DNA from 2 places in the Vagococcus entomophilus genome. Region 2 is predicted to be linked to the other one. Evidence: predicted binding sites of a transcription regulator. Region 2 holds the regulator's gene; the other holds the start of a gene.
What was found. The regulator LexA, encoded in region 2, represses DNA repair genes until DNA is damaged. The targets are predictions, from matches to a motif close to CNAACANNTGTTNG.
Positions count from the first base shown of each region.

Region 1: the regulator LexA is predicted to act here: its motif matches at 5,620-5,633, upstream of uvrB (excinuclease ABC subunit UvrB).

Region 1 is NZ_NGJZ01000001.1:1,220,507-1,235,736, reverse strand. Features, by position in the region: gene fni (type 2 isopentenyl-diphosphate Delta-isomerase) at 1-68, opposite strand, end outside; gene CBF30_RS05840 (phosphomevalonate kinase) at 95-1,165, opposite strand; gene mvaD (diphosphomevalonate decarboxylase) at 1,162-2,178, opposite strand; gene mvk (mevalonate kinase) at 2,175-3,119, opposite strand; gene CBF30_RS05825 (amino acid ABC transporter ATP-binding protein) at 3,289-4,026, opposite strand; gene CBF30_RS05820 (amino acid ABC transporter substrate-binding protein/permease) at 4,019-5,464, opposite strand; gene uvrB (excinuclease ABC subunit UvrB) at 5,716-7,710, shown strand; gene uvrA (excinuclease ABC subunit UvrA) at 7,731-10,556, shown strand; gene rapZ (RNase adapter RapZ) at 10,692-11,579, shown strand; gene CBF30_RS05800 (gluconeogenesis factor YvcK family protein) at 11,576-12,568, shown strand; gene whiA (DNA-binding protein WhiA) at 12,590-13,522, shown strand; gene CBF30_RS05790 (MurR/RpiR family transcriptional regulator) at 13,731-14,480, shown strand; gene CBF30_RS05785 (thioredoxin domain-containing protein) at 14,549-15,067, opposite strand; gene clpP (ATP-dependent Clp endopeptidase proteolytic subunit ClpP) at 15,086-15,230, opposite strand, start outside.
Region 2 is NZ_NGJZ01000001.1:677,041-692,270, forward strand. Features, by position in the region: gene CBF30_RS03080 (DUF5057 domain-containing protein) at 1-590, opposite strand, end outside; gene tkt (transketolase) at 691-2,685, opposite strand; gene CBF30_RS03090 (DUF896 family protein) at 2,791-3,033, opposite strand; gene lexA (transcriptional repressor LexA) at 3,173-3,793, shown strand; gene CBF30_RS03100 (pyridoxal phosphate-dependent aminotransferase) at 3,845-5,026, opposite strand; gene hisC (histidinol-phosphate transaminase) at 5,169-6,227, shown strand; gene CBF30_RS03110 (heavy metal-binding domain-containing protein) at 6,263-6,604, opposite strand; gene CBF30_RS03115 (MerR family transcriptional regulator) at 6,691-7,425, opposite strand; gene CBF30_RS03120 (heavy metal translocating P-type ATPase) at 7,530-9,725, opposite strand; gene CBF30_RS03125 (heavy-metal-associated domain-containing protein) at 9,729-9,941, opposite strand; gene CBF30_RS03130 (CopY/TcrY family copper transport repressor) at 9,965-10,405, opposite strand; gene CBF30_RS03135 (GlsB/YeaQ/YmgE family stress response membrane protein) at 10,537-10,788, opposite strand; gene CBF30_RS03140 (CsbD family protein) at 10,814-11,014, opposite strand; gene CBF30_RS03145 (glycoside hydrolase family 13 protein) at 11,148-12,812, opposite strand; gene CBF30_RS03150 (PTS system mannose/fructose/sorbose family transporter subunit IID) at 12,838-13,665, opposite strand; gene CBF30_RS03155 (PTS mannose/fructose/sorbose/N-acetylgalactosamine transporter subunit IIC) at 13,678-14,499, opposite strand; gene CBF30_RS11890 (PTS sugar transporter subunit IIB) at 14,528-15,019, opposite strand; gene CBF30_RS11895 (PTS sugar transporter subunit IIA) at 15,038-15,230, opposite strand, start outside.

The DNA of each region.
Region 1 (15,230 bases), 540 kb from region 2:
GATGCTGCCGCTGCATCATAAAATTTTTCAGCAAAGGCGACATGTTGATCTTTGCGGTTTTCTGTCATTTAAAAAGTCCTTTCTAAATCGCAGTTTATAGTTTGCTAAAGACATGAAGGGGGAGATTCTTAATGCCATTTTTTTCCCAAGACTGAATCATCGGTTGAATTTGGCAATTTTGATGCATTACTACGATGCCACAATCGCCACCCCCAGCACCAGAAGACTTAGCAGTACCGCCAAAAGACTCGGCAATTTCGCAAAGCTTGTTGAGTAAGCTTGTTTCAATTTGAACCCCGCTTTTTTGTGCAAGCTGTTGCAAGAGCAATCGATTTTTACGAATGCCTTTTTCAATTTCTTTCAAGTCGTGTTTTCCAAAAGCACTAATGATTCCTTCTACGCAGGATTTGCTCTGAGCTAAAAATTGGTGATAAAAGTCACGCATATCATTTTTTTCAGCTTTCATCAGGTCCACTAATTGTGTAGTGGAAGCAGGTGTCCCTGTCCATCCAATAAAAAGATTCAAATCCTCAGGCGGAAGTAGTGGTTGAATTCTAAGTTGGGGCCAGTCTTCTTTAAGTAAAACTTGCAAAGAAACTTTTTCAATTTCTTCACTCAACCATTTTTTATCAAAACACGAATAGGCAATCCAACCACCAAAAGTACTAGCCGCCAAATCTCCAAAAGAGCCATTACTTTTAATCGACAAATGGGCAAGCGCAGCTAATTTATAAAGAATAGTTGATGTAAATGGAATTTTATAAAAAAGGAGCAAAGCTTTGATTGTCGCAACTGTTACAGCACCGCTCGAGCCAAGACCATATTTTTTTCCATCCGTATTGTCTAATTCACTTTCGACTTCTAAATCGAAAAAGCGCAAAGAAATGCCTAATTCTTTTACGTATTCTTCTGTAATTAAGACAGCTTCAGTAATATAAGCAAAAGGATTTTCTCTTTGATCAATTAGTAGCTGTCCATTTTTTCTAGTCCAAGGAATGGATAACCCTCCGTATTGACCAGAACGGATAGAGCCTTGATGTTTGCTCTCTTTAAGATGAACGGTAATAAATTGATCTAATGCCACAATAATGGCAGGGTGTCCAGGTTCAATTACAGCATATTCGCCTGCAATATATAGTTTTCCGGGCGCACTTGCATGAATCATGATTTCAGTCCTTTCTTACTAAGTAGCCACTCGTTTTCTGATAATGAATGAATACCAGAACCAACACCTGATAAAATCATTTGATCTTGTGAAAATTCAGTTGAGAGCTCTTGCTTTAGTTTGTCCATATCTGTTAAACGACAAAGAATTTTTACGTTAGGGCCAGCATCCATCGTGAGATAACATTCCAACCCTTTTTTTCGTAGTTCTTGGACACGTTGGATGACACGAATGCTATCAGGTTCAAAATAAGTAAAAGGAGGTTGGGCACTAAGCATCGTTGCATGCATCTTCAACGCGCTACTTTCTGCCAGTTCTCCAATTTTTGAAAAATCTTTCGTCACGATGGCTTTTTTCATCTCAACCAAATCTTTCTCACTGCTTTTAACCCAAGCAGGATAAAAGGGGGAGGTTTCGACGGTTCGCTTCATTCCTTGTCTACTTGAAATTATTTTTTCACGGTGATTTACAACGACGATTAGCATGCCAATGTCCCAAGCGGCATCGTCAAGCGGAATGGCAAAACTGTCCGTAGAGCATGTTCCTTTTTGCCATTCAACAAACCCACCAAAAATACTACGAGTAGCACTACCACTGCCTCGTCTGGCAAAAGTTGAAAGTTCTTGTAACCCGATGTTTAAGCGAGCGGCCTCATTTATTGCACCAGCTAAGGCAGCAAATGCAGAAGCAGAAGAAGCAAGCCCTGCGGCCGTTGGGACGTGGTTAATACTTTCTACACATATTTTAGCGGAAATGGAATACTTATGTCTGAATAAATCCAAAAAATTAGAAATTTTTAGAGTTTGTTCCGCGGATTGTTTTTGGTGATTAAGCAAAAAAACATCTTGCTTTAGAGCTTGATCAAGCGTTACTTTTGTATCTGTATAAAAAGCATTTAACGTCAGGGAAAGACTGCTGTTCATAGGTAAAAATAGTTGTTCGTCTTGTTTTCCCCAATATTTGATTAAGGCAATATTAGTGTGTGCTCGGCAGCGTCCGGTACCTTGTGTCAATTATATTCACTCATTTCATAAGTCCAAGTTTTAATGGCGCCTTTTTCTTTTAAGGCCTGTGTAATAGTTTCAGCAGTGGACAGATCTTTGGCAAGTGCAATCATACAACCGCCACGACCGCCACCTGTTAATTTAGCACCTAAAGCACCATTTTGTAAAGATGTTGTAACAAAGTCATCTAATGAATCATTGGAAACGCCTAATTTTCTAAGGATTGTATGTGCTTTGGTGAGGGTATTTCCTAATTGTTTGGGTTGATTACTTAGTAAAAAATTTTTCCCATTAGCAGCAAGTAGACCTAACTCTTTAATCATTGGCTGATACGTGGTCTGGTCTTTTCCTGAAATCTTTTGCGCGACACTTTTAACAGCAGCTCTTGTCTGACCTGTAATCCCCGTATCAGCTACAATTAGCGTTCCTGAACAATTGATTGGAAGTGGGGTACAGGTTTTATTTTTTATGAAATAATAGGGGACGTGACTACTTGTCATGAGTGCATCTAGACCGCTAGGATTGCCATGGGTAATTTTTTCAGCAGCTTCTACGAGCACTAGCAACTGTCTTTTTTTCAGCTCTTGACCAAAAAATTTATAAATGGATCTAACCGTTGCTACAGAAACAGCAGCACTTGACCCCATGCCACGCTCGGCTGGGATTGAACTTTGAATCTCTAAACGAAAAGGGACAGCATGTCTAGGATCTAATTCTTGGAGACACAAATGAATCAAGGTTTGCAGGCTATCCAAAAGCTCAGGCATTTCAGCTACTAATCCTTGGTAAAAATCACAATGAATCAGATACTCTTTTTCAGTAGCACTCAAGTGAACTTGAAGATTAGTGGCAGGGAACGGAATGGCAATCGAAGGTTCCCCGTACACAACAGAATGTTCTCCAAGTAAAATGATTTTTCCGTGTGCTTCTCCTGTAATAATTCTTGTCAAAGTGTATCCATCTCTTTCTGTTTTCCATTTTTTATAACGGGGTATTTTTTTTATATGCAAAGCCACCTTTATAGTTTAATAGATAAGAAGAAAAAAATCTCGCTATTTGCCTAATTTTTAGAAAAAAAAGAAAAAAAGACCACATTTTCATGTGGTCTTTAAGAAATTCTTAAATATTCAGAACTTTTTGTAGAAAGCTCTTGGTTCGTTCATTTTGAGGATTTTCAAAAATATCTTTTGGCGAGCCCTCTTCGATAAAGTTGCCCCCATCTGTAAAAATAACTCGGTGAGCTACTTCTTTAGCAAAGCCCATTTCATGCGTAACGATGACCATGGTCATTCCTTGATGAGCAAGCTTTTTCATGACTTCAAGTACATCGCCCACCATTTCAGGGTCAAGCGCTGAGGTTGGTTCATCGAACAGCATGATATCAGGTTTCATTGCAAGGGCTCTCGCAATCGCAACCCGCTGTTGTTGTCCTCCTGAAAGAGAAGCAGGGTAGACATCTTTTTTATCACTTAATCCTACCATTTCGAGTAATTCTAAGGCAGTTTTTTCCGCTTCTTCTTTGGATTCTTTATTTAAATCTATTGGTGCTAAGGTAATATTATCTAGAACGCTTAAGTGCGGAAATAAATTAAAATGTTGGAAAACCATACCAATATTTTGACGAACTAGGTTGATATCGGTTTTCTTATCTGTTAGATCAAAATCATCAACCAAAATTGTCCCACTTGTTGGCTCTTCTAAGCGATTTAAGCAACGCAAGAAGGTACTTTTACCAGAACCAGAAGGCCCGATGACACAGACAACTTCACCATCATCAATGGACGTATTGATGCCACGAAGAACGGTATTATCGCCATATTTTTTAATCAAGTTTTCAACTATTACTTTTTTAGCCATTTTTTTGGACTCTCCTTTCAAGAATATTGGATAATTTGGTTAAGATTGTGATCACTACGATGTAAATGACTGAAATAATTAAGTAAACTTTAAAACTCTGCAAGTTTCGAGCGATAATAATTTTACCAGTTTGGAGCAGTTCAACTAATCCGATTGCAGATAAAATTGTTGTATCTTTTAACGAAATAACAAATTGGTTAATAAATGATGGAATCATAATCTTAATTGCTTGTGGTAAAATGATTTTCTGCATGGTTTTGCCATAAGAAAGTCCAAGTGAACGAGCGGCTTCATTTTGGCCATTTGGGACAGCTTTGATTCCTCCACGAACAATCTCTGCGATGTATGCACCCGCATTTAAACTAAGGGTCACAACACCTGCAACCATTTCATTGATTTTAATACCTGTTAAGTTTGGCAAACCAATAAAGATGAACATTGCTAATACAAGTAGTGGAATGCCTCGAATGATATCAATGTAAAAAGTTGCGATAAAACGTAAAATTTTACTATCAGAAACATTGAACAGCCCTAGGAGGACTCCGATTATCGTTGCAATAATAAAGGAAACAAAGGTTAGACCCAAAGTTTTACCTAAACCAGACAACAATGACTTGTAATTATTTTTTATAAGACCAGCATAAGTTGTCTCATCAACCGTTTTTGAAGAACTTGCATTGGAGTCCACATATTTATTGACAATTTTTTGGTATTCGCCATTTGTTTTAAGCTTTTTCAAACCAGCATTAAACTTTTCTAACAACTCTTGGTTTTGCCCTTTTTTCACAGCAAATCCATAGCTACCACCTTTTTCTTTTTGTGTGACCATTTTCAGTGGTTGTCCTTGCTTAATCGCATATCCAATAACAGGATAGTCATCAAATACTGCATCTAAGTTCCCGCTTTGCACCATTTGGTAAAGGGTATCACTCGTATCGATTAATTTAACTTTATATCCGTATTTATCTTTGTTCTTTTGAATAAAATCGGCACTTTCACTTCCAACTTTCGCACCAACTGTTTTTCCTTTTAAATCAGAATATTCTTTAACCGATTTATTGGTCTTAGAAACAGCCATGACAATCCCACTGTCAAAATACGGTGTTGAAAAATCAAATGCTTTTTTTCGATCTTCCGTAATAGTCATTCCGGCAATCATCCCATCGAGTTGCCCTGCTTGAACCTGTTGTACAGCTGCATCAAAGCCAACTGCTTTGATTTTTACAGAAAAACCTTGATCTTTTGCAATGGCATTAAGCAGGTCGATGTCAATACCGACATACTCATTACTGGAATTTTGAAATTCAAATGGGGCAAAGGTTATGTCAGTCCCGATAACATATGTTTCAGCAGCATTACTGACTTTTGCTCCAAATAAAAAGCAAAACATACAGGCAAAGAATGCTAGGAAATATCCCTTCATATTTTTCTTCTTCATAATGTTCCTCCTAATTTAATTCCGAATATCGTCTAATTATAAAATAAATATGAGGGAAATTTCAAGTTTTTAATGAATTTCTCATTAAAAACTTGTTTATAATGAGATAAAAGCTGACATCAAAGCTTGTTTTGACGCGAAAAAGTTATTTCTAGCGAAAATATGTTCGGTGTGATAAAATTAAAAACGAATTGAAAGATGAGTAGTGTGGCTATTTTTATTTCAAAAATAAAAATTTAGGAGGGAATAAGTTGATTCAACATAAAACTGAGCATCAATTTGATTTAGTATCCAAGTATCAACCAGAAGGAGATCAGCCCGAGGCAATAAAAAAATTAGTAAACAATCTAAAAAATCATTGTAAAGAGCAGATTCTACTTGGTGCAACAGGAACGGGAAAGACCTTTACAATCTCCAACGTAATTAAAGAGGTCAACAAGCCTACATTAGTCCTTGCACACAATAAAACATTGGCCGGTCAATTGTATACCGAGCTAAAAGAGTTCTTCCCTAATAATGCTGTTGAATATTTTGTCAGCTATTATGATTATTATCAACCAGAGGCTTATGTCCCTTCTAGCGACACCTATATAGAAAAAGATGCCAGTGTCAATGACGAAATTGACAAGTTACGACACTCTGCAACAAGCTCCTTACTTGAAAGAGAAGACGTGATTGTAGTCGCTTCTGTTTCGTGTATCTATGGTTTGGGAGATCCAAAAGAGTATCGGGATCAAGTCCTTTCGCTCCGTGTTGGCATGGAAAAAGAACGCGGTCAATTACTAGAAGAGCTTGTGAAAATTCAATTTGAGCGCAATGATATTGATTTCCAACGTGGTCGTTTTCGAGTTCGTGGAGATGTAGTAGAAATTTTTCCAGCATCAAGAGATGAAAAAGCACTGCGTGTTGAGTTTTTTGGTGATGAAATCGAAAAAATTAGAGAAGTAGATGCCTTAACGGGAGAAATCGTTGGCGAAAGAGAGCATGTTGCTATTTTTCCGGCTACTCACTTTTTGACCAATGAAGCGCATATGGAACATGCGATTGCAGAGATACAAGCAGAGCTAAAAGAACAGTTAAACACATTACGAGCAGAAGAGAAATTACTCGAAGCACAGCGCTTAGAGCAACGGACCAATTACGATATTGAGATGATGCGTGAGATGGGGTATTGCTCTGGAATTGAAAATTATTCAAGACATATGGATGGTAGACAAAAAGGCGAAGCGCCATACACACTTTTGGATTTCTTTCCAAAGGATTTTTTAATTGTCGCAGATGAGTCGCATGTTTCTTTGCCACAAATTAGAGGCATGTTTAACGGCGATCAGGCGCGCAAACAAATGTTGATTGATCATGGATTTCGTTTGCCAAGTGCACTAGACAATCGTCCACTAAAATTAAGTGAATTTGAAGAGCATGTCAATCAAATTATCTATGTTTCGGCAACTCCAGGACCTTATGAAATGGAACGTACGGATCAAGTGATTCAGCAAATTATTCGTCCGACAGGATTATTAGATCCATTGATTGAGGTGCGTCCTATTATGGGGCAAATAGACGATTTGGTTGGGGAAATCAATCAGCGGATTGAAAAAAATGAACGCGTCTTTATCACGACATTGACGAAGAAAATGTCAGAGGATTTGACGGATTATTTGAAAGAACTTGGAATCAAAGTAAACTATTTGCATAGCGATATTAAAACTTTAGAGCGAACAGAAATTATTCGGGAATTACGTTTGGGAGAATTTGATGTCTTAATTGGCATCAACTTATTAAGAGAAGGACTAGATGTCCCAGAAGTTTCGCTGGTAGCCATTCTGGATGCTGATAAAGAGGGCTTTTTACGTAGTGAGCGCTCCCTTGTCCAAACGATTGGTCGAGCTGCAAGAAATGCTGATGGTCGAGTGATTATGTATGCAGATCGCATAACAGAATCGATGCAAAAAGCAATGGATGAAACGTCGAGAAGACGCTCTATTCAAGAGGCGTATAATGAGAAACACGGAATCGTGCCTACAACGATTATTAAAGCAATTCGTGACAAGATTCAGATATCTAAAGCAGTTGAAGAGTTAGATATTGAAGAGGAAGACTTGGATTACAGCAACCTTTCAGCAGATGAAAAAGAAGTGTTGATTCATAAATTAGAAGAAGAAATGCGCGCAGCAGCAAAAGCACTTGATTTTGAAGAAGCTGCTTCACTGAGAGATGTTGTACTAGATTTGAAATCAAGTAAATAAGAAGAAAGTGGTGATGTGTAGTGGCAAATGATAAAATTCAAATTCATGGTGCTCGAGCGCATAATTTAAAAAATATTGATGTGACAATTCCAAGAGATAAATTAGTTGTAGTGACGGGGCTTTCCGGTTCTGGGAAAAGCTCCTTAGCTTTTGATACGCTCTATGCTGAGGGACAAAGACGGTATGTAGAGAGTTTATCTGCCTATGCTAGACAATTTTTAGGTCAAATGGACAAGCCCGATGTGGATAGTATTGATGGGTTGAGTCCAGCGATTTCGATTGATCAAAAGACTACCAGTCGAAATCCCCGTTCAACAGTTGGAACAGCTACAGAAATCAACGATTATTTGCGCTTACTTTACGCGCGAGTGGGGCATCCAATTTGTCCTAATGATGGGATGGAGATCAGCAGCCAGTCTGTAGATCAAATGGTTGAAAGAATTTTGAGTTTACCAGAAAAATCTAAATTGCAAATTTTAGCGCCAATTATTTCTGCAAAAAAAGGCCAACATAAAAAAATAATCGAAAAAGTAAAGCGTGAGGGATTTGTGCGTGTTCGTGTGGATAAGGTGATTTATGATATCACAGAAGTGCCAGAGCTTGAGAAAAATAAAAAACACACAATCGAAATTGTCATTGACCGGATTATCGTTAAAGACGGGGTTCGCTCACGCTTATTCGAATCTTTAGAAAGCGCCCTCCATCTCGCAGAAGGACGTGTTGTTGTTGATGTCATAGGTCAGGAGGAACTAGTCTTTAGCGAGCACTATTCTTGTCCTTTATGTGGCTTTACTGTCGGAGAACTCGAACCTCGATTGTTTTCGTTTAATGCGCCATTTGGTGCCTGTAGTGAATGTGATGGTTTGGGGATGAAACTAGAAGTAGATGTAGACTTGGTTGTTCCAGATCCAAGCAAAACATTAAACGAAGGGGCCATTCTTCCATGGAATCCAATTAGTTCCAACTATTACCCACAAATGCTGACGCAAGCCTGTAAAACTTTTTCTATCGATATGGACGTTCCTTTTGAAAAGTTATCCGAAACAGATCAAGCTCTCGTGTTGAATGGTTCCAATGGGCAAATCTTTAAGTTTCACTATGAAAATGATTTCGGTGGAATTCGTGATGTAGAAGTGCCTTTTGAAGGGGTTCTGCCAAATATCACGCGAAGATACCACGAAACAAATAGTGATTTTACCAGAGATCAAATGAAACAATATATGACAGAATTACCCTGTCAAACGTGTCATGGTTATCGCCTGAATCCGCAAGCATTGTGTGTGAAAATTAACCAAAAGCATTTGGGGGAAGTCAGCAATCTCTCAATTTCTGATGCAGCGGACTTTTTCAAAGATTTGCAGCTAAAAGAGCATGAATTGGCGATTGCACGTCCAATACTAAAAGAAGTGTTAGACCGCCTGTCATTTTTACAAAATGTGGGCCTAGATTATTTAACGCTAAGCAGAACGGCTGGAACTTTATCAGGAGGAGAAGCCCAACGTATTAGGCTAGCTACGCAAATTGGATCCAATCTATCAGGTGTCCTTTATATTCTGGATGAGCCTTCGATTGGCCTGCATCAGCGAGACAATGATCGTCTGATTGCTTCTCTTAAGAAAATGAGAGACTTAGGCAATACACTAATTGTTGTTGAGCATGATGAAGACACAATGCGCGAAGCAGATTACCTCATTGATATTGGTCCTGGTGCAGGGGCTAAGGGTGGCGAAGTAATAGCCGCGGGCACCCCGCTTGAAGTTGAAAAAAATCCTCATTCTTTGACGGGACAATATTTATCAGGAAAAAAAGCGATAGGAATTCCTCAAGAAAGGCGAAAAGGCAACGGAAAGGCGATTCAAATTTCAGGCGCTAGTGAAAACAACCTAAAAAATATTACGGTGAAGTTTCCGCTAGGAGAGCTAGTAGCGGTGACTGGGGTTTCCGGTTCTGGGAAAAGTACTCTAGTCAATCAAATTTTAAAAAAAGTACTAGCCCAAAAAATCAATCGGAATTCGGCCAAGCCAGGCAAATATAAAAAAATAACTGGGTACGAGGAAATTGAGAAGATTATTGACATTGACCAGAGTCCTATTGGTCGGACTCCTCGTAGTAATCCGGCAACCTATACAAGTGTTTTTGACGATATTCGCGATTTGTTTGCTAAAACAAACGAGGCAAAGATCAGAGGTTATAAAAAGGGCCGCTTTAGTTTCAATGTAAAAGGTGGACGCTGTGAAGCATGTCGTGGAGATGGAATCTTAAAAATTGAAATGCACTTTCTACCAGATGTATATGTTCCATGCGAAGTTTGCCATGGGAAACGTTATAATTCTGAAACCTTAGAAGTTCATTATAAAGGAAAAAACATTGCAGAAATTTTGGATATGACAGTTGAAAAAGCGGTTGTCTTTTTCGAGCACATTCCTAAGATTCAACGAAAATTACAAACAATTGTTGACGTTGGCCTAGGGTATGTTACGTTAGGACAGCCAGCCACTACTTTATCAGGTGGTGAAGCGCAGCGGATGAAATTAGCAAGTGAACTGCATAAAAAATCTTCTGGGAAAAGTTTCTATATTCTAGATGAGCCGACAACTGGACTACATACAGATGATATTGCAAGACTACTAGTTGTCTTAAATCGATTGGTAGATGCAGGAAATACAGTTTTAGTAATTGAACATAATCTGGATGTTATCAAAACTGCGGATCATATTATTGATTTAGGGCCAGAAGGAGGCGCTGGCGGGGGGACAATCGTCGCTACAGGAACGCCTGAAGAAATAATTAAAGTAAAAGAAAGCTATACTGGAAGCTATTTGAAAAAAATTTTAAAAGCCAAATAAAAAGGAGGCGCTTGGAGCAAGAAAGACTTGTTTCAAGCGCTTTTTTTAGTAGTAAGTTTCTTCCAAGTAAATTCACACACAATGATACGCCCGGGTGTGTTATAATGAGTAGGAATAAAGAAGGAGGGCGAGTATATGACGACAGATCACTTAGAATTAGTCATTATTACAGGAATGAGTGGAGCAGGCAAAACCGTTGCCATGCAGAGTTTTGAAGATATGGGTTTTTTTTGTATCGACAATATGCCTCCAAGCCTTGTTCCCAAATTTTGGGAATTAATCAAAGAATCAGGCAAAGTTAGCAAAATTGCGCTTGTTATTGATCTTCGTTCCCGAGCATTTTTCCAAGAAATCCAAGCGATGTTAATTGAGTTAGAAAATACTAGTTTTATCAATACGCGAGTTTTATTTTTAGATGCGACGGATGAAGAACTCGTTTCAAGATACAAAGAAACAAGAAGAACACACCCGCTAGCCATGGACGGGCTTGTAACAGAAGGTATCCGAAAAGAAAGAGCGCTTCTTGAAGAAACGAAAGTGTATGCACAGACAATCATTAATACGACTTCCTTAGCTCCAAGAGAACTACGTGAGCGGATTATGAAAGAGTTTAAAACCACAGATACCCATACTTTTAGAGTAGAGATGCTCTCTTTTGGGTTTAAATACGGTCTTCCTATTGATGCAGATATTGTCATGGATGTTCGTTTCTTACCGAATCCTCATTATGTGGATGCGCTACGACCTTTAAACGGGCAAGATGCACCCGTGTATGACTATGTTATGAGTTTTGCTGAAACACAAGAGTTTTATCATAAATTTAAAGCACTGATTGATAGCATTCTACCTGGATATAAAAAAGAAGGAAAAAATAACGTGACCATTGCTATTGGCTGTACTGGCGGGCAACATCGCTCTGTCGCACTTGCTGAACGAATGGGGAAAGAACTGGGCAATGAGTATCACGTCAATATTACCCACCGAGATAAAGCGAAGCGAAAAGAGACGGTGAATCGTTCATGAAAACATATAGAATCCGAAAACCCAAGATTGTCATCATCGGTGGTGGGACAGGATTACCCGTAATACTAAAAAGTTTGAGAGATCAAAGTGCAGATATCACGGCGATTGTGACGGTAGCCGACGATGGGGGAAGCAGTGGCAAGCTGAGAGAGAGTATCAATATAGCACCTCCGGGTGACTTAAGAAATGTATTGGTTGCTCTTTCGGATATGCCACAAATCTATGAAGATATTTTTCAATATCGCTTTAAGCAAGAGGATCAATTTTTGGCGGATCATACAATTGGTAATTTGATTATTGCAGCACTTTCTGAAATGAGAAATAGCACTTATGAAGCCATTCAGTTACTCTCTAAAATTATGCATGTGGATGGGCATATCTATCCAGCCTCTGAAAATTCTTTGACCTTACATGCGAAATATAAAGATGGAACTGAAGAATCAGGAGAATCTAAAATCGCTTTAGAACGTAAGCAGATTGATTACGTATATGTAACCAATACCTATAATGCTGAAAAACCAATTGCCTCAAGAAAAGTCGTAACTGCAATTGAAGAAGCAGATATGATTGTACTTGGTCCAGGAAGTCTGTACACGAGTATTTTGCCCAATTTAGTCATCGAAGAAATTGCGGAATCAATCAAAAAAACTAAGGCAGAAGTAGTCTATATTTGTAATATAATGACACAAAAAGGCGAAACGGAATACTTTTCTGATGCAGATCATATCCGGGTCTTAAATCATCATTTGAAAACTCCTTTTATCAATACGGTTTTAGTAAATACCGAAAAAGTACCTCAAGGCTATATGAATGCAGAAAAATATGATGAATACTTAGTTCAAGTCGCACATGATTTTAATGGACTTAGGGAACAGGGGTGTCGTGTCATATCGGCGGATTTTCTCGAGCTTAAAAATGGCGGTGTATTTCATGATGGCCAAAAAGTAGTGGAGGAGCTCTTTCGTTTAGTATTTGGGACATCGTATTAGTGATAGAAAGGAGATAGACCAGTGTCGTATGCCTCTGATGTAAAAAAGGAGCTAACCACTCTTGAAGTTCATAAAGAACACGCCAAGGCGGAACTAGCTGCTTTGATCAAGATGAATGGTGCAGTCTCACTTGCAAATCGCCAAATGATTTTAAACGTTCAAACTGAAAATGCAGCGATTGCTAGAAGATTGTATAGTTTATTAAAAGATCATTATCAAGTCAGAAGTGAGTTGCTAGTGCGCCGAAAAATGAAACTCAAAAAAAATAATATATATATTGTTCGTCTAAAACAAGATACACAAAATATTTTGATGGATTTGGATATCATGGATGGCATGATGTTTGTCACCCATGTTTCTTCTTCGATTATGGGAAATGCCCAAAAAATGCGCTCGTACTTAAGAGGAGCTTTTTTGGCGGGGGGATCCGTTAATAATCCAGAAACAAGCCGCTATCATTTAGAAATCTACTCATTATACGAAGAACACAATCAAGATATTTGTGATATGTTGAATTATTATGGGTTAAATGCCCGAACGTTAGAAAGAAGAAATGGTTATATTTCCTACTTAAAAGAAGCAGAAAAGATTGCGGATTTTTTAACTCTAATTGGTGCAACCAATTCAATGTTAAAATTCGAAGATGTTCGAATTGTAAGAGACATGAGAAATTCTGTTAATCGCCTTGTTAATTGTGAAACCGCAAATTTAAATAAAACGATTGATGCGGCTTCTAAACAAGTTGAAAATATTCAATTTATCGCACAGTCAGTTGGTTTGGAAGCCTTACCTGAAAAACTTAAAGAGATTGCAGAGTTAAGACTAGCATACCCAGATTTAAGTCTGAAAGAGTTGGGCGAGGCTGCACCGAGTGGGCCTATATCAAAGTCAGGCATCAATCATCGAATTCGAAAACTAAATGAGTATGCAGAAAAGTTAAAAAAAGAAGAATAAAAAGTATTGTCCATAAAGCACATTGCTTGAAACCTACTAGATTCTTTACATAAAAAGGAATCTATTAAGTCATTGACTGCATGTAATAATACTGAAAGTGAAAATGTATAAAAAAGTGATTCTACTTTTTTGTACATTTTTTTTACCCATTAGGAAGACTTCACTTGGGAATTCGCCCTATGATTTGAAGTCTAGCCCAAAGTGTCTAGTGGCTGACCAAGTAAAGCTAAATTTTGATTTACTAACTGATAATGAAAAAGAAATGTCTTTTTATATCAAAGAACATAAGCACGAGGTAATAAACATGTCTGCAGTGGAATTTGCCGAACAAACATTGTCATCCAAAAGCTCCGTCTCTCGCTTGGCTCAAAAATTAGGGTTTCGCGGCTTTGCTGAAATGAAGTATGCGATTGCGCAAGAGATGAAGCAAGTAGCGACAGAGCCAACAGATTTAATCAGCGGACTTAAAGACGTCATCAATGAGACCTTTCTTTACTCTGAGCAAGTCAATTTTTATCCTTTATTAGATAAAATAAAAAATGCAAGAGGGCTATTTATTTATGCAACCGGTTTTACGCAAAATAATTATTCTAAGGAGTTCGCCAATAGCCTTTTTTTATCTGGACGAACCAACTTTTTGATTTCTGGTGAAACCAATTTCGAAATCATCAGCCAAACCTTAAATTCTGAGGATATGGTAATCATTACTTCTTTAAGCGGAAATACACCCGCAATAAAAAATACAATCAAGTATCTAAACATGAGTAAGGTACCTATTTGCTCCGTTACCGCTTTTGGTAAGAGCTTTTTGAGTACACATTCCAAGTTTCAGTTATACTACGAAGTAAGTGATGTCCCAGCACAAGGAGGCAGTCATAGAATATCGATGATTGGACTTAATATTATCCTATCCATTTTTGCTTACAAGTACCGAGAGTTTATCTTATTTGATGAATAAGTTAAAAGAAACATAAAAAGAAAGAGCCTGAAAGATAACTTTTTAGTTATCTTTCAGGCTCTTTCTTTTTATTGCTCGATGAGTTGGACTAGTTCTTCAAGAGAGAGGGATTCATCAAAAATCGTCTCTCCAATGATTAAGGTTGGAACAAATTGAATCGTTGCCTGCTCAGCTTCTTTACGAATGCTAGTACTTAAAACTTGGTCTTCACAAAAGGGTAAGCCCAGTTTATTTTCTGCATAGTCTGCAACGTCTGTCAGAGACTGCTCTGCCCATTCATCTTGGACCGCAAAAATCTTTTCAATTGCCACATAGGCTAAGTCAGGCGCTTGAGCTGGAACATGATGATGCATCACATTTCCCCGTTGTAAGGATTCTTTATCCTTATCTAAAAGTTTGATTACACGTTGGACTTTGCCTTTTTTTAGAGCATCATCAAGTATTTCTTTTGATTCTGTGAACCATTTTTTACAAAAAGGGCAACGTAAATTGATAAATTCAATCAACTTTATGGGTGCATTAGATTGTCCAATCTTAATGCCAACAGTATCTGTTACAAATTTGGGTTGAATGACACTTGTATCCATGACTATCGCTCCTTTTGATTAGGCATTAAGCCCAGAACTATTGATCATTACTTCATCAATCAAACCGTATTCTTTTGCTTGTTCAGGCGTCATAAAGTTGTCACGGTCTGTATCGCGTTCAATGACTTCTAAAGGTTGTCCAGTACGTTCAGCCAAAATTTTA
Region 2 (15,230 bases):
TTTGATGTCACAGTATCATGCCCAAATAAAACTCCTCGACCACTGGTGATGTAGTGAGTGAGACTGTTTACACTATTACTCGTTAAATCTAGTCCGTTGTTCGAGTCCCATGAGCCGAACATGATAACATCATATTGAAAATTTCCTTGACTATCTTTGAGGTAAGCATCAGGGTTCCGATTGAAATTACTCAATGCAATAGGTGTTACCTGAATGAGATTTTGATTTTGATTATCTTTTAATCCCAGAGCATCCATCCAACTTTTTAGTGTATTGGATCTGGCAGTATTTGGATAGACATTTAAGACACGAATGGCTTTTCCATAGTTTGTAGACTTTGCAGCCCAATTTTTTCCGTCTTCAGATTGATAAAGAGTATAGCCGCCACTTGAAAGATTGCTGATTTTTTCCCAATTCAATCTAGCGTAGTTTTTCTTTACCGAATAATCCCACGAATTTTCAGCAGTCAATCGAAACTGTCCAGATGATACAACGATTGAGGCATCTGCTTTTTTAAAGAATAAAATTGAAAAAAACAAACAAGTTAATAAAACTAAAAACAATCGTTTATTGAAATTTTGTTTAAACATAGTTTACACCCTCTTCCACATATTAAACTCATTTTATAATAAACGGATGATTTTATCAATAAAAAACTGAGAACTCATTTGAGAACTCAGCTTTTATTTATTATAACTGATTAAATGTTGCAACTACGTTTTCGACAGTAAAACCATAATTTTCAATAACGGTTGAGCCTGGAGCACTTGCCCCAAAAGTATCTATCCCGATTATAGCGCCATCTAATCCTACGTAGCGTTCCCAACCAAATGTTGCCCCCATTTCAATGGCAACTCTTTTTCTAATAGCACTTGGTAAGACACTCTCTTTGTAAGCAGCATCTTGGGCTTCAAAAAGATTCATACTAGGCATAGAAACCACAGAAACATCGATATTTGCTTGGGCTAGTTGTTTTTGAGCTTCAATCGCTAATGCAACTTCTGAACCTGTTGCAATCAAAATTCCTTCTGGTTGCGTTCCATGTTGTGGGGAAAGGACGTATGCTCCTTTTTCTACTTGCGTTGAAGCAAGTTCTTTTGTTTGAGGTAAAACAGGTAAATTCTGTCTAGTTAGTACAAGCACTGTTGGGTGATCTTTTGACTTTACAGCAAGTTTCCATGCAGCCACTACTTCGTTTCCATCAGCAGGACGAAGCACAGAAACATTTGGAATACCTCTCAAGCTAGATAGTTGTTCCACAGGTTCATGTGTGGGGCCATCTTCTCCAACTGCAATTGAATCATGCGTGAGGACGTAAGTAACAGGTGCTTTTTGGATTGCAGCCAATCTTAGAGCAGCCCGGAAGTAATCCACAAAGACAAAGAATGTCCCACCATAGACCTTCGTTCCTCCATGTAAAGCAATCCCGTTCATCGCAGCCGCCATTCCAAATTCACGTACACCAAACCAAATATTGCGCCCGGCATAACTTTCTGGCTGAAAGTCCTCTTCTTGAGCCACCATTGTGTTATTTGAAGAAGAAAGATCTGCGGAGCCACCCCAAAATGAAGGAATTGATTTTGATAACGCTTGAATGGTTTCCTTACTGGTGATTCTGCTAGCACTACTTTCGCCTTCATTATAGACGGGTAAATTTTTGCTCCAGTCTTTTGGCAATTCTTCTTTGAATGACTCTGTAAATTGTTGGGCTAAGTCAGGATACTGTTTGCTGTAAGCTGCAAACAATGTGTTCCATTTTTCTTCTGCTTGAGCTCCTTTATCTTGAATTTCTTTTTTGAAGCGTTGCGCCACTTCTTCAGGAACTGTAAAGTCAGGATATTTCCAGGCATAGGCTCTTTTAGCGATTTCTACCCCTTCAGAACCAAGTGGTGCTCCGTGGACTTTATTAGTCCCTTCATTAGGTGCACCAAAGCCAATCACAGTTTTGACTTCAATAAGAGTCGGTTGAGTGGTATTGGCTTTTGCTTGCTCAATTGCTTGAGAAATTTCTTCAAGATTATTGCCATCTTTTACCAAAATGTGTTGCCAACCTGAGGCAATAAAACGTGCACCAACATTTTCATTGAATGATTTATCTAATGGACCATCAAGAGAGATATCGTTTGAATCATATAAGACCACTAACTTGTTTAATTTTAAATGCCCCGCTAGACTAATGGCTTCTTGAGAAATTCCTTCCATCAAATCCCCATCTCCACAAAGAGCATAGGTGTAGTGATCGACAATTTCAAAGTCAGGCTTGTTATATGTTGCACCTAGGTGGGCTTCTGCCATTGCAAAACCAACACTCATTGCAATTCCTTGTCCGAGTGGTCCTGTAGTTGCTTCAACCCCGTCTGTATGGTGAACCTCTGGATGACCAGGCGTCTTACTTTCCCACTGACGGAAAGCTTTTAAGTCTTCTATTCCAACTTTGTATCCAGCTAAATGGAGCAAGCTATATAGCATAGCCGAACCGTGTCCAGCAGACAAAATAAAGCGATCTCTGTCCACCCAATTTCTAGATGTTGTTGGGTTAATTTTTAGATGTTTTGTCCAAAGTGCGTATGCCATTGGCGCTGCACCAAGAGGTAATCCGGGATGTCCAGAATTTGCTTTTTGGACTGCATCTAAGCTAAGCGTGCGGATAGTATTTACTGCTAGTTGGTCTGTTTTATCAAACAAAATAATCGTCCTCCCTTTTAGGTAATTTTTACCTTAATTATATTTTACTTGTAATAGGTTACAATTGCAACCGTTTTAATCGAGAATTCAACTCATCTTAAAAGATTATTTACGTCCATGTAACCCTTTTTCTTTTTGAATCTGTTTTAATTTTTCTGGTGTAACATCTTTTCCCTCAGGATCAACAATTTTGGCTCCCTCAATATGATTACGCATGCCTCTTCTAAATTCTGACAGATATTCTGCTCGCAACTCTTTTTGTTCTTTTTGTTCAGATAAGGTTAGACTCTCTTCCTTTGATTTTTTGGATAATTCGTTAATGCGAGCAATTTTTTCTTTAGATAACATAATTGTCCTCCAGCTTTTTCTTTTTATAGTAGCGTATCTTTCTATTTTTTTCAACTAAATAAAATGCGAACATTTGTTTGAATTCGCTTCATTTGTATGGTACAATTTCGTTAATAGAGAAATTGTGAGGTGCAAAGTGATGGTCAAACCGCAAGAATCCAGACAAATAGAAGTTTTAAGATATATTCATGAAGAAGTAGAAAAAAGAGGCTATCCGCCCACTGTTAGAGAAATTGGCTTAGCTGTTAACCTTTCTTCTACATCTACTGTTCATGGGCATTTATCTCGTTTAGAGAAAAAAGGCCTTATTCAAAGAGATCCGACAAAACCAAGAGCAATCGAGCTTACCGCACAAGGGTTAGAACTAATTGGAGTCAAATCTGAACTCATCCCGATGCTTGGGACTGTAACGGCTGGTGAGCCTATTTTAGCAGTGGAAGAAGCTTCCGATTTTTTTCCATTGCCACCGCATTTAAAATATGAAGAAAACTCTTTATTTATGCTGACAATCCGTGGTGAAAGTATGATTAATGCCGGAATTTTAGACGGAGATTACGTGATTGTGAGGAAGCAGTCTAGTGCTTCTAATGGAGAGATTGTGATTGCGATGACCGATGAGGATGAAGCAACTTGTAAACGTTTCTTTAAAGAAAACAACCGCATTCGCTTGCAGCCAGAAAACGATACGATGGAACCGATCATTTTGACTTCTGTTTCGATTTTAGGTAAAGTTGTTGGGCTTTATCGTAGTCATCTATAAACTTAGAAAAAATGAAATCACTCTCTTGTGATAAGAGGATGATTTCATTTTTTATTGTGCTGGATGTGCTTTCATGTAGTTGCTAAGGCGTTCCATGGCTTTTTCTAAGTTTTCCATACTAGCAGCATAGCTAACACGAACGTATCCTTCCGCTTCTGGTCCAAAAGCAATTCCAGGTATTAGAGCCAATGCTTGTTTTTGAGCTAAATCGACACAAAATTCCATTGAATTTTGATTAAAGCCTTTTGGAATTTTTCCAAATATATAAAATGCCCCATTTGGACGAGCAATTGAAAAGCCTAGGTCGTTCATTTTTTGATAAACATAGTCGCGCCTTATTTGATATTCAGCTCTCATCTCAAGACCATCATCTATCCCTTGTGTCAAAGCTTTCACTGCTGCTTTTTGTGAAACAGTTGAGGCTGCAGTGACCAAATATTGGTGAACTTTCATTAGTTCTTTAATGAACGCCTCATTTGATAAAATAAAGCCTAATCTCCAGCCAGTCATCGCGTGTGATTTGGATAAGCCATTAATCAAAATGGTTTGTTCAGGAATAAATTCTGCAATTGAGACATGGTCTCCACCGTAAGTTAGTTCACTATATATTTCATCGCTTATCACAAAAATGTCATATTTTTTCAAACTTTCAGCAATTTTCTGGACTTCTTCCCTCGTATAAGTGACACCCGTTGGATTACTTGGATAATTCAAGATAATCGCTTTTACCTCGTCCCCATGCTCTACCATTGCTTGATCAATCATTTCTGGTGTTAGCACAAAATCATTTTTTGATGTATCAATATATATTGGTTTGGCATTTGCCAAAGTAATGATGGGTTCATAACCTGGATAAATCGGAGCAGGCATCAAAACTTTATCCCCTGCCTCTAAAATAGACAATAACGAAGCGGAGATTGCCTCTGTTGCCCCAATTGTAACTAGAATTTCACTTTCGGGTTTGTAATGTAAGCCATATTTTTTTGCGAAAAATTCACTAGCAGCTACCCGAACATCCATTAATCCTGACATCCCGCTATAGTGCGAATAATTTTCCTCAATGGCCTGAATACCAGCTTGTTTTACATGTTCAGGGGTATTAAAATCTGGTTCTCCTAGGGTTAATTTGATAATGCCATCAATATTTGTAACTTGCTCATCAAACTTCCGAATAAGTGAGACAGAAATTTGATCGACTTGGCGATTGAACTTTTGTGAAAGCGTATGTTTCATATACTTCCCCTCCTTGATGATTTCTATATTAGCATAAAAATTGTTCATTGCTCCATCTTTTTGGGAAATAATTAAAAATATTTTGTAAATTCTTGTTATTTTCTGAAAATTTATTTATAGTAAGAGTATTCATATTTGAGGAGTGATGCAAGTGAAAGGAATTCGATCAATTTCGCCTTACGTGCCTGGCGAACAGCCAAATTTTTCTGACATGATAAAAATTAACACAAATGAGAATGCCTATCCCCCATCTCCTGCTGTCTTGGATACATTGAAACATTTTGATGGAAAATCATTGAGTCGTTATTCTTCCATTAGCAATCAAAAGTTAAAAGAAGCGCTAGCGAAAAAATACCACTTACAGAGTAATCAATTCGTAATTGGGAATGGCTCAGATGAGATCCTAGCCTTTTGTATGTTAGCTTTTTTTAATAGTAAAGAGCCTATTCTGTTTCCTGATATCACATATGGCTTTTATAAAGTTTGGGCAGATTTGTTTCATATTCCTTATCAAGAAGTTCCTCTCAAGCAAGATTTTCGTATCAACTTTGAAGACTATAATCGATTTAATGGGGGGATTTTAATTCCCAATCCTAATGCTCCAACTGGAATTTATGAGGAGAGCCCCACAATCGAAACATTATTAAAAAATAACTCAGATAGCGTGGTTATCATTGATGAGGCCTATATTGATTTTGGTGGCGTCTCTGTTATCCCCTTAATTGAAAAGTATCCGAATTTAGTTGTGGTCCATACCTTTTCCAAATCTCGCTCATTGGCGGGTCTTAGGATTGGCTATGCCATAAGTAACCCAAATCTTATTCAGGTTTTAGAGTCCATCAAATCTTCGTTCAATCCCTACTCTGTCGACACACTATCCGAGGAACTGTCTGTTAGTGCGGTTGAAAGCCAGACGTACTACCTAGAAATCAATCAAAAAATTCAACATACAAGAGAGCTATTTGCTCATAAGCTCAATCAGTTAGGTTTTGTCGTCCTTCCATCTAAGACGAATTTTGTTTTGACGACACATCCCAAAGCTGATATGCAAGCATTATTTGAATTTCTGAACGAGCAACATGTTTTTGTTCGCTTTTTCCCTACAAATAAGCGCTTAGAACAATTTTTCAGGATTTCGATTGGGACGGATCAGGAGATGCTAAGAGTCACTCAAATATTAGAGCAGTTTTTAGCTAAATAAAAAGTAAGCCCCTACAGCTAAAAAAGTTGTGGGGGCTAAATGTTAGGCTGATTTTGGGCAATTACGGCAGCTGTACCACTTGCTGTGACTACAATCAGCATAATATCAGAGTTTATAAACTGATTAAAATGTAGCTGAACATCTACAATCGCATTAGCTGCTAATTTTTTTGCTTCATCCTTTAATTCAATCAAAGCGAGCTCTCTTGCTTTTTTATATTCGGCGGAGTAAGCGTGTGACTTCCCTCCAAAAATACCCTTAATTCCACTTAAAGCATCTTTCACAATATTGACTGAAATTACTTGTTCGCTAAAAATTGCCCCCTTGATTTCGGAAATTTTTTGTGTAGCTATTGTTTCAGTTGTCACAATTTTCATGTTGAAAAAGCCTCTTCTCTATTTTTTTTCGTCATTTTCAAATAAACCAAGTGCGCCAAATTGCTTTACTTCTGTGACAGGACCGTTCACAATTTAATTTCCATGGAAAAAACTGTCTCATTATTATAGGCTAATGAGCAAGGAATATTTTCGTAAAGAAGTAGTTCATTTTGACTTAGACCGTTGACTGTAAGCAGCATATCAGATAAAAAGAGCGCAACATTTTCCGAAATACATGCTTCATCTTTGACCAGAAAGCTTTTACAAGCATAGGTTCCTTTTGGAAAATCAAACGCACTCTCTTCTTCTTCACATTCTAAGCACGGGATATGTGGCAGTGTTTTTGATGTGACATAAAATACTTCATCTAGCGGTGTTATCTTTGCTTTTGCTGCTTTCAGTAGATTTACTTGACCATTTTCAAGGGCGATACTTGGCAAAGTTTTAAAATAGCGTGTCGTCCGCTCAAAATAAACAACCTCGTTTAATTTATAGCTTTTTTGAGCTTCCAAAATGTTATTGACTGTTGATTTTATTGCAAATAATTCGTCAATTTTTTGTTGTAAATTGGTTTTAGCTGTTTCTAGTGCGTCCACGAGTGTATCATGTGTTAAAATACGTTTGATTTCGTTGAGAGAATACCCAATATTTCTAAAGACGATAATCTGATAGAGTGTGTAAATATTTTCTTCATCAAAACAATAATAGCCATTTTTATTTTTTTGATGAGGAATGAGTAACTCAATTTCAATATAATGTCGAATCGTATATTTAGACAGGGAAAACAATGTGGCTAGCTCTCCAGTGCTTAATAATTTCATTATTTGACCTCCTAAAGCAATTGTATAGTGTCGGGTTACCACACAGTCAAGACAAAAATAGAGTGGTAGTCCACTCTATTTTTGTCTGCAGGTTTTCACACAAATTATTTTACTTTCATTCTATTCAAACTTAAAGAGTTGAGTAATACGCTAACTGAGCTAAATGCCATAGCTGCCCCTGCAATAATCGGACTCAAAAATCCCAATGCTGCAAAAGGAATACCAATAAGATTGTAAAAAAATGCCCAAAATAAGTTTTGCTTAATTTTTCTCATTGTGTGTTGAGCTAATTGAATCACCACTAGGAGTTGCTCCAAATCGCCATTCATTATTGTCACATCAGCAGTTTCAATAGCAACATCTGCTCCGTTTCCCATTGCTACTCCAATCGCAGCTGTTGCTAAAGCAGGTGCATCATTGATTCCATCTCCTACCATCGCCATCGCCTTTTTTGGTGTCTGGTGGCTACGGATAAAATCGGCTTTTTCATTGGGGCGTACGCCTGCAAAAACATGCTGGCTATCTAATCCTACTTTCTCACCTATAGTACGAGCGACAGTCTGAGTATCCCCGCTTAACATATATACGTCAATCCCCATTTTTTGGAGCTTATTAATGGCTGATTTGGAGGTGCTTTTGATTGTATCGGCAACAGAAATTTGTGCTAACACATAATCGTTGTCAAATAAAAGCATCACCGTTTTTCCACTAGCTTCCAAATGGTTAATTTCCTCGATTTTTTTCAAGTCAAGCGCTATTTTCTGGCGTGCATATTGAACGGAACCAACATAATAGTCATGCTGTTCAATTATTCCATGGACACCAAAGCCAATCTCTGCCTGAAAATTATTCACAGCAGGATAGTCCATTACCTTAGAATCAGTATACTTTGTGATTGCATTAGCAAGCGGATGTTCGGATTGCTTTTCAAGAGCTCCTATAATTCGAAGAATATTTTTTTCTGGAATAGCTACTTCCGCAGAAAAATCTGTCACTTTGGGGTTGCCTTCTGTAATCGTCCCAGTTTTGTCTAGCACCACACTAGAAATGGAAGCAAGCTCTTGTAACTTGTCTCCTCCGCGAATTAAGATTCCTCTTTTAGCCCCTAATCCGGTTCCTACCATAATCGCAGTGGGAGTTGCTAGTCCAAGTGCACAGGGACAAGCAATAACAAGGACTGAAACGCTATGTATCGCTGCAAGTTCGTAATTACGGGTGTAGATACTTGTCAAGATAAATACGATTCCAGCAATGAATAGAACTACAGGAACGAAATATCGAGAGATCTTATCTGCAATATCCTGGATGGGTGCTTTTCTAGTTTGAGCTTCTTCGACAGTATGGATAATTTTGGAGAGTACGGTCTCTTCTCCGAGCTGAGTAACCTTCATTAGGAAGCTACCGGTAGTGTTGAGCGTCCCGCAATACAACGCTTCTTGTTCTTTCTTATCAACAGGCATGCTTTCTCCGGTTAGCATACTCTCATTAATTGTTCCTTGGCCTCTAAGTAAAATTCCATCTACAGGAATTTGTCCCCCTGGCTTTATCCGGATAACATCTCCGATTTTTAGATTAGAAATGGGCGTTTCCGTTTCTTTTCCGTTCTTTACTAGTACAGCAGTATTGACTTTTAAGGCCATCAATTGCCGGATTGCGTCACTTGTTTTTCTTTTTGCCTTATGCTCTAACCACTTTCCCAGTAAAATTAAGGTAATGATCACTGCGCTACTTTCAAAATAAAGAACGGAAGTATTATTGGAAAAAAATCCATTATATATACTTAAAAAATAAGCAGCAGAAGTTCCGATTGCAACTAAAACGTCCATATTAGGCGCTTTATTTTTTAATGCATGAAATGCATTTTTATAAAATCTAAAGCCGATGATGAACTGCACAGGCGTTGCTAGGAGCAATTGGACCCATGGTTGGTGTAAAAACATCACCCAAGCGAAATGAAAACCTAACAACATAGCAAACATACTAAGGACCATCGGAAAGGTTAGTACAGTGCTTAATATTAGTGCAATGGTCATTTTCCTTGCGTCATGCTCCTGTTTTTTTTGAATCGTCGCTTGATACTCTTTAGAGTCTATTACGGCTCCGTAGCCTATGCGTTTTACAGCATTAACCAGTTCTTTTTCATTGATTATCGTCTGATCAAAAACAACACTTGCTTTTTCAGTAGCAAAGTTGACGGTTGCATTTTCAACGCCTGCTTGTTGGTTCAGTTCTTTTTCAATACGCGCCGCACAGTTTGTACAAGACATTCCTGTTAAAACAAACTGTTCATTTGTTTTCATAGTTTAAACCTCCTTTGCAGTATAACCACTATGTTCGATAGCTGCTAAAATATCAGTCGTTGACAATTTGGAATCATCGAATTCAATTTTAGCCGTTTTTTTCTTAAGATTGATACGAATTTTGACTGTTTCTAACTGTTTTAACTCCTGCTCAATCGTCTGTACGCAGTGTTTACAACTGATACTGGGAATGGTTACATTTATTTTCTTTTTCATTTTTCAAAATCCTTTCTTTGACTTTAAGACCATTTGCAGCAGTGACATTGCCCTGGTTCACAGTGACACATCACTTCCTCAACCGCATCAGCCTTTTTTTCTGTTAAAGCCTGTTGAATCTCCTCAATATCGTTAAAGGAGAGTTCAGAGCGTTGAATCCAATCAACAATTGTTTTGCCTACTTGCTTGCGACAAATATGAGCTAAAAATTCTTCCCCTACTTCCCTAATCGTCTCCGATTCTTTAATAGTTGTCATATAAGTATATTTACTTCCAGATTTGGTTGCCACGACAAAGTTTTTTTTGACTAAACGACCTAATAGAGTCTTAATGGTTGCTGCTTTCCAATTGGTTGATAAGCTTAGCAAGTTGATTAGTTGTTGACTAGTGATGTTCGGATTTGTCCAAAGCGTCCGCATCACTTTCCATTCCGCATCGCTGATGGAAATTCTTTCATTTTTCATAGGTTCACCTCTTCGTTTACAACTGTAATCCATATATAAAGATTACAACCGTAATCAAAAAAAGTCAACATAAATGTATTAAAAAAACAGGGAGCATAAAAGCTTCCTGTTTTTTTAATACATTTATGTAATTATTTTGCTCTCGATTTAAAGAACCAAGAAACAAGGATAACTAAAATAACCGCGCCGATAATAGATGGAATAAGAGCCATACCAGCAATATGTGGTCCCCACGAACCAAGTAATTTTTCACCTAACCATGAACCAACTAACCCACCAACAATATTGCCAATCCAACCAGCCGGTAAGTCTTGTTTCGTGATAGCTCCAGCGATAATTCCGATCACTGCACCTATGATTAAAACCCAAATTAAATGTAACATACACAACTCCCCTTGTAATTAGAATCTATTTGTCTTCTTTTTTATTTTTAATATCGTCAACTGTTTCGTTCACTTTTTTAGCAACGTCGTCTGCTACTTCGCTTACTTTATCTTTTGCTTTTCCAAATAAGCCTTGAGCTTTGCCTTCTAATTCTTTAGAATCATCTCCGGAAACTTTTCCGAATCCTTCTTTTACTTTTCCCTTTAATTCATCTTTGTTTGTCATTTTGCATTCCTCCCTTTTTCCTATACTCTTATTATGACATGAAAAGCAAAAAAATAGAAATAATATACCTTATCCAATTAAAAAAGAGAAAACTAAATGATAAAAGTTTTCTCTCATGCTGATTTGCATAAAGCTAGATAGATACGATGAAGGCTTCATAAGGTGCTAACGCATCTTTTAAATTGGTCCGATTTGGGTTGTTTTTTATGACAAATTGACTCTCAGCTTTTTCTTTTTGAATGATTTCAGGCATCTCTTGCGGTGTATCACTTAAATTGGCCAGGACATACCAAGCTGATTGTTGGCTCTCTCTTTTATAGAGAAATAAATTAGGATCCTTTTCAAGAAGTAATGTATAGTTTCCATCCAACAATAATTGTTCATTGTGTCTAAGTTGAATTAGTTTTTGATAATAGTTAAAAATAGACTGATTGCTAGATAAGTCTGTCTCAACATTTATTTTTTTGTAATTAGGATTAACCTTAAACCATGGTTTGACTGTCGAAAATCCAGCATGGGGCCCAGACGACCACTGCATTGGAGTCCGAGCATTATCACGGCTGACTTTATGAACGGCTTTTAAGAATTCTTCTTCTGATAGTGTTTTATTTTTCTTAACCACTTCTTCGTAGTTTCCTTTTAACTCAATATCAACATAGTCAGATAGCTCAAATTTTGGGTTGGTCATGCCGATTTCTTCTCCTTGGTAGATAAAAGGAGTACCTTTCATCCCGTGAAGAATCGTAGCAAAAGCTGTTGCACAAGAGTAGCGATAATTAGTGTCGTTACCAAATCTTGAAATCACACGTGCCCGGTCATGATTTTCAAAGTACAGTGCATTCCAACCTTTTCCTTCTAAGTCAACTTGCCAATTTGAAAGAATTCGTTTCAACTCCACTAAGTCCATTTTTTGTAAGGCCCAACGCCCATTGATATCATTTTTTTTACGGTCAACATGCATGTGCTCAAAAGTAAAAATCATATCTAGCTCTTCGCGCTGTGGATCGACTAGTAGCGGAGCATCCTTAGAAGTCGATGCAGGCGACTCACCTACACTCATCATACCAAAAGGAGCCAAAACTTCTTTGTGCATTTCGTGGATAAATTCGTGCATTCTTGGCCCATTTTGTTGGTTTGAAGTGCTGTAACTTTGGGGATTATTTGGAAAGTCTAAATCTTTTGAAATAGAGGTGATAACATCCATCCGCCAGCCATCTACTCCTTTCGCTTTCCAAAAACGCATCATGTCATAAATATATTGGCGAACTCTTGGGTTTTCCCAATTTAAGTCAGGTTGTTCTTTGGCATAATAATGCAAATAATATTGTTGTCGCATGTCATCCCACGTCCACGCAGAGCCACCGAAGTTGGAGCCCCAGTTGTTAGGAGCACTTCCGTCTGGTAACGCGTCTTTCCAGATATAAAAATCGCTAAAAAAGTTCTCTTTTGATTTGCGACTTTCTTTAAACCATAATGCTTGGTCAGAAGTATGATTTGCAACAAAGTCCATAATGATTTTGATTCCAACTGAATGAGCTTTTGCTATTAGCCGATACATCGTTTCATTATCCCCAAAAATAGGATCAATTTTGCGATAATCCGTAATGTCATATCCGTTATCAACTTGTGGGGAGAGATAAACTGGACTAATCCATAGTGCGTCAACCCCGAGTTTTTTTAAATAAGGTAGTTTCTCAATGATCCCTTCTAAATCCCCAATGCCATCTTGATTGCTATCTGCAAAACTTTTGGGATAAATTTGATAGATTACTGCATTTTTCCACCATTTTTCTGTCATGATTCTTCTCCTTTCAGCTTGATATTTAGGCAATTCCTAACATTGAAAGAACAATCCCAATGAGGATAATGCCAAAAATTAAATAGTTAATTGAAACATTTTTCTTTTTGAGCAAGTAAAAACAAAACAATGTAATAAGTAGTGGAACTAAGCCAATAAAAATTTGGTCAAGCATATTCTGAGTCTTGAGAATCGTTTTCCCTGCGACTACCATGTTCCACTTTACTTTAAAAATTACCATTTGTGCAGTCATTGCACCAACCATGGTTAACCCCACAATACTTGCAGCTTTTGTCAAAATGTTAATTAACCCATTTTCGTATAATTTTGATATATAAGAAGAGCCCAAGGTGTAGCCTAAACGACCACCGTACCAACGAATCATTTGAATGGGTACATTGAAAAGGAGTAAGAAAACAAGTGGAGCAAAAATATTTCCTGACTTCGCTAAACTAACAGCAATTCCTGCTGCTATCACTCTTAACACTCCCCAAAAAACTGAGTCCCCAATTCCTGCTAATGGTCCCATCAGACTTGTTTTGATGGCGTTGATTGAATCGGCATTAAAGCCAGGTTTTAGACTGTTTTCTTTTTCCATTGATGCAGTGATACCCATTACAAATGGAGCTAGTGCAACATTGGAATTGAAATACGACATTTGACGGACCATCGCTTCTTTTCTTGCTTCATCCTCTTTGTAAAAAGCGTTGATAAAAGGTAGCATTGTATATTCAAAACCTGATGCCCCTTGTTTTGCAGGCGTTACTGCCGAGAAGAGGGTAAAGGAGCGCCAATACATTTGTTTTAGTAATTTCTTTTCTTGTTTGCTTAAATCATTTTGTTTATTTGCCATTGTTTTTATCTCCTAACTAAAGAAATCGTCTTCTTCTAATTCTTCTTGACTGCCTGAATTATCTGTTAGAGCAGGACGTTGCATAATATCTTGGTTCATTTTTTTTAGCTGATAATCACGTTGAGCGGTTAGAACTGCAATAATGATTGCTAGAACCGCGATTGCAATCAAGGGTACTTTGAAATACGCAACAATTAAAAATCCTAAGAAATAAAAGACAGAAATGTTATTTTCCCATAATATTTTCATTAACATTGCCATGCCGACTGCGGGCAATAGATTTCCTGCAACAGTTAGTCCATTTGTGATGACTGTTGGAATCATTTCTAAAAGTTTTTGTGTAGCAGAGGAACCAACCAAAATCGCAAAGAATGGAATCAACGCATAGATGAACCATTGTAGTGTCCAAAGTCCAAAGTGAAGTCGAGTGATGCCTTTTTGATCTCCTTGGCTAGCTAAAGAATCAAATTTGCTTGCAAATGGTCCTACAACACCAACGTATAACAACGTTTTGATTTGTAGTCCAATAATTCCAAGTGGGATGGCAATCGGTAAAGCAATCCCTAATCCCCCGTGTAAATGGATGGCAAAGGCAACTGCAAGAGCTGTTGCTAGACCTGGCTCTGCTGAACTCGCCCCACCAATATTAACGACGCCCATAAAGATTGTTTCAAGAGAAGCCCCAATCAATAAGCCAGTTTGAATGTCACCTAACGCAAGACCAACTAATGGACCAATCACAATTGGTCTGCCGAGCATTGTAAACCCGAGTAGCTCTTGCCCTCCTACTGTGATAAATACGATAAGAGCAACAATTAACGCTTGATATAGCATACTTTTTTCCTCCTAACCTGTCATTTCATTACAAATTCATTTTTTTAAGGCTACTACTAGCTAATTCACGCTTGTCTCCAGGAACATTTTGTAAGGCAGTTTCTGGATAAAGTTGTACTAATTCTTTAAGGCTAGCGATTTCCTCGTCGGTTAACATTACAAATTGAGTAAAGGTTGTCTTGTTAGCTTGAACAGCTTTCCCAACATTTCCAATGTTCATATATAAAATATTGGATACACTTTTAGCAATTGAGACAGCGTCATGTACAGTTCTTACCAAGATTAACAGTTTCATTTTTTCTGCTCGAGGGTCCTGAACGAGCTCAATCGCCCCTGCAACTGTCTTAATAATCACCTTAATTCCACTTGGAACAGCCATCTTCAAAGCCATTTGTTGAGTTTCATTTGCGGCAGTTTCATCATTTGCTACTACAATGCCATCAATCCCCAATTCTTTTGACCATACCATCGCAATTTGTCCGTGAATCAATCTTTCGTCTACTCTTAGTGCTTTAATCATTTTCTTTCGTCCTCTCTCTTATTCGAAGAAACTAGTTTCGTTCTCTTCGGCTTGTTTTAGTTGTACTCTTTGCATTCCGTTTTTTCCTTTTTCAATCATTTGCTCAAGCCATTCATCCGTAATCAAATCAGTGCCCAAAATCACTTCGAGAATGAGTGGAATATTAAATCCAGAAATGATAAAAATATTTTTATGATTTTGAGAAGCAAGT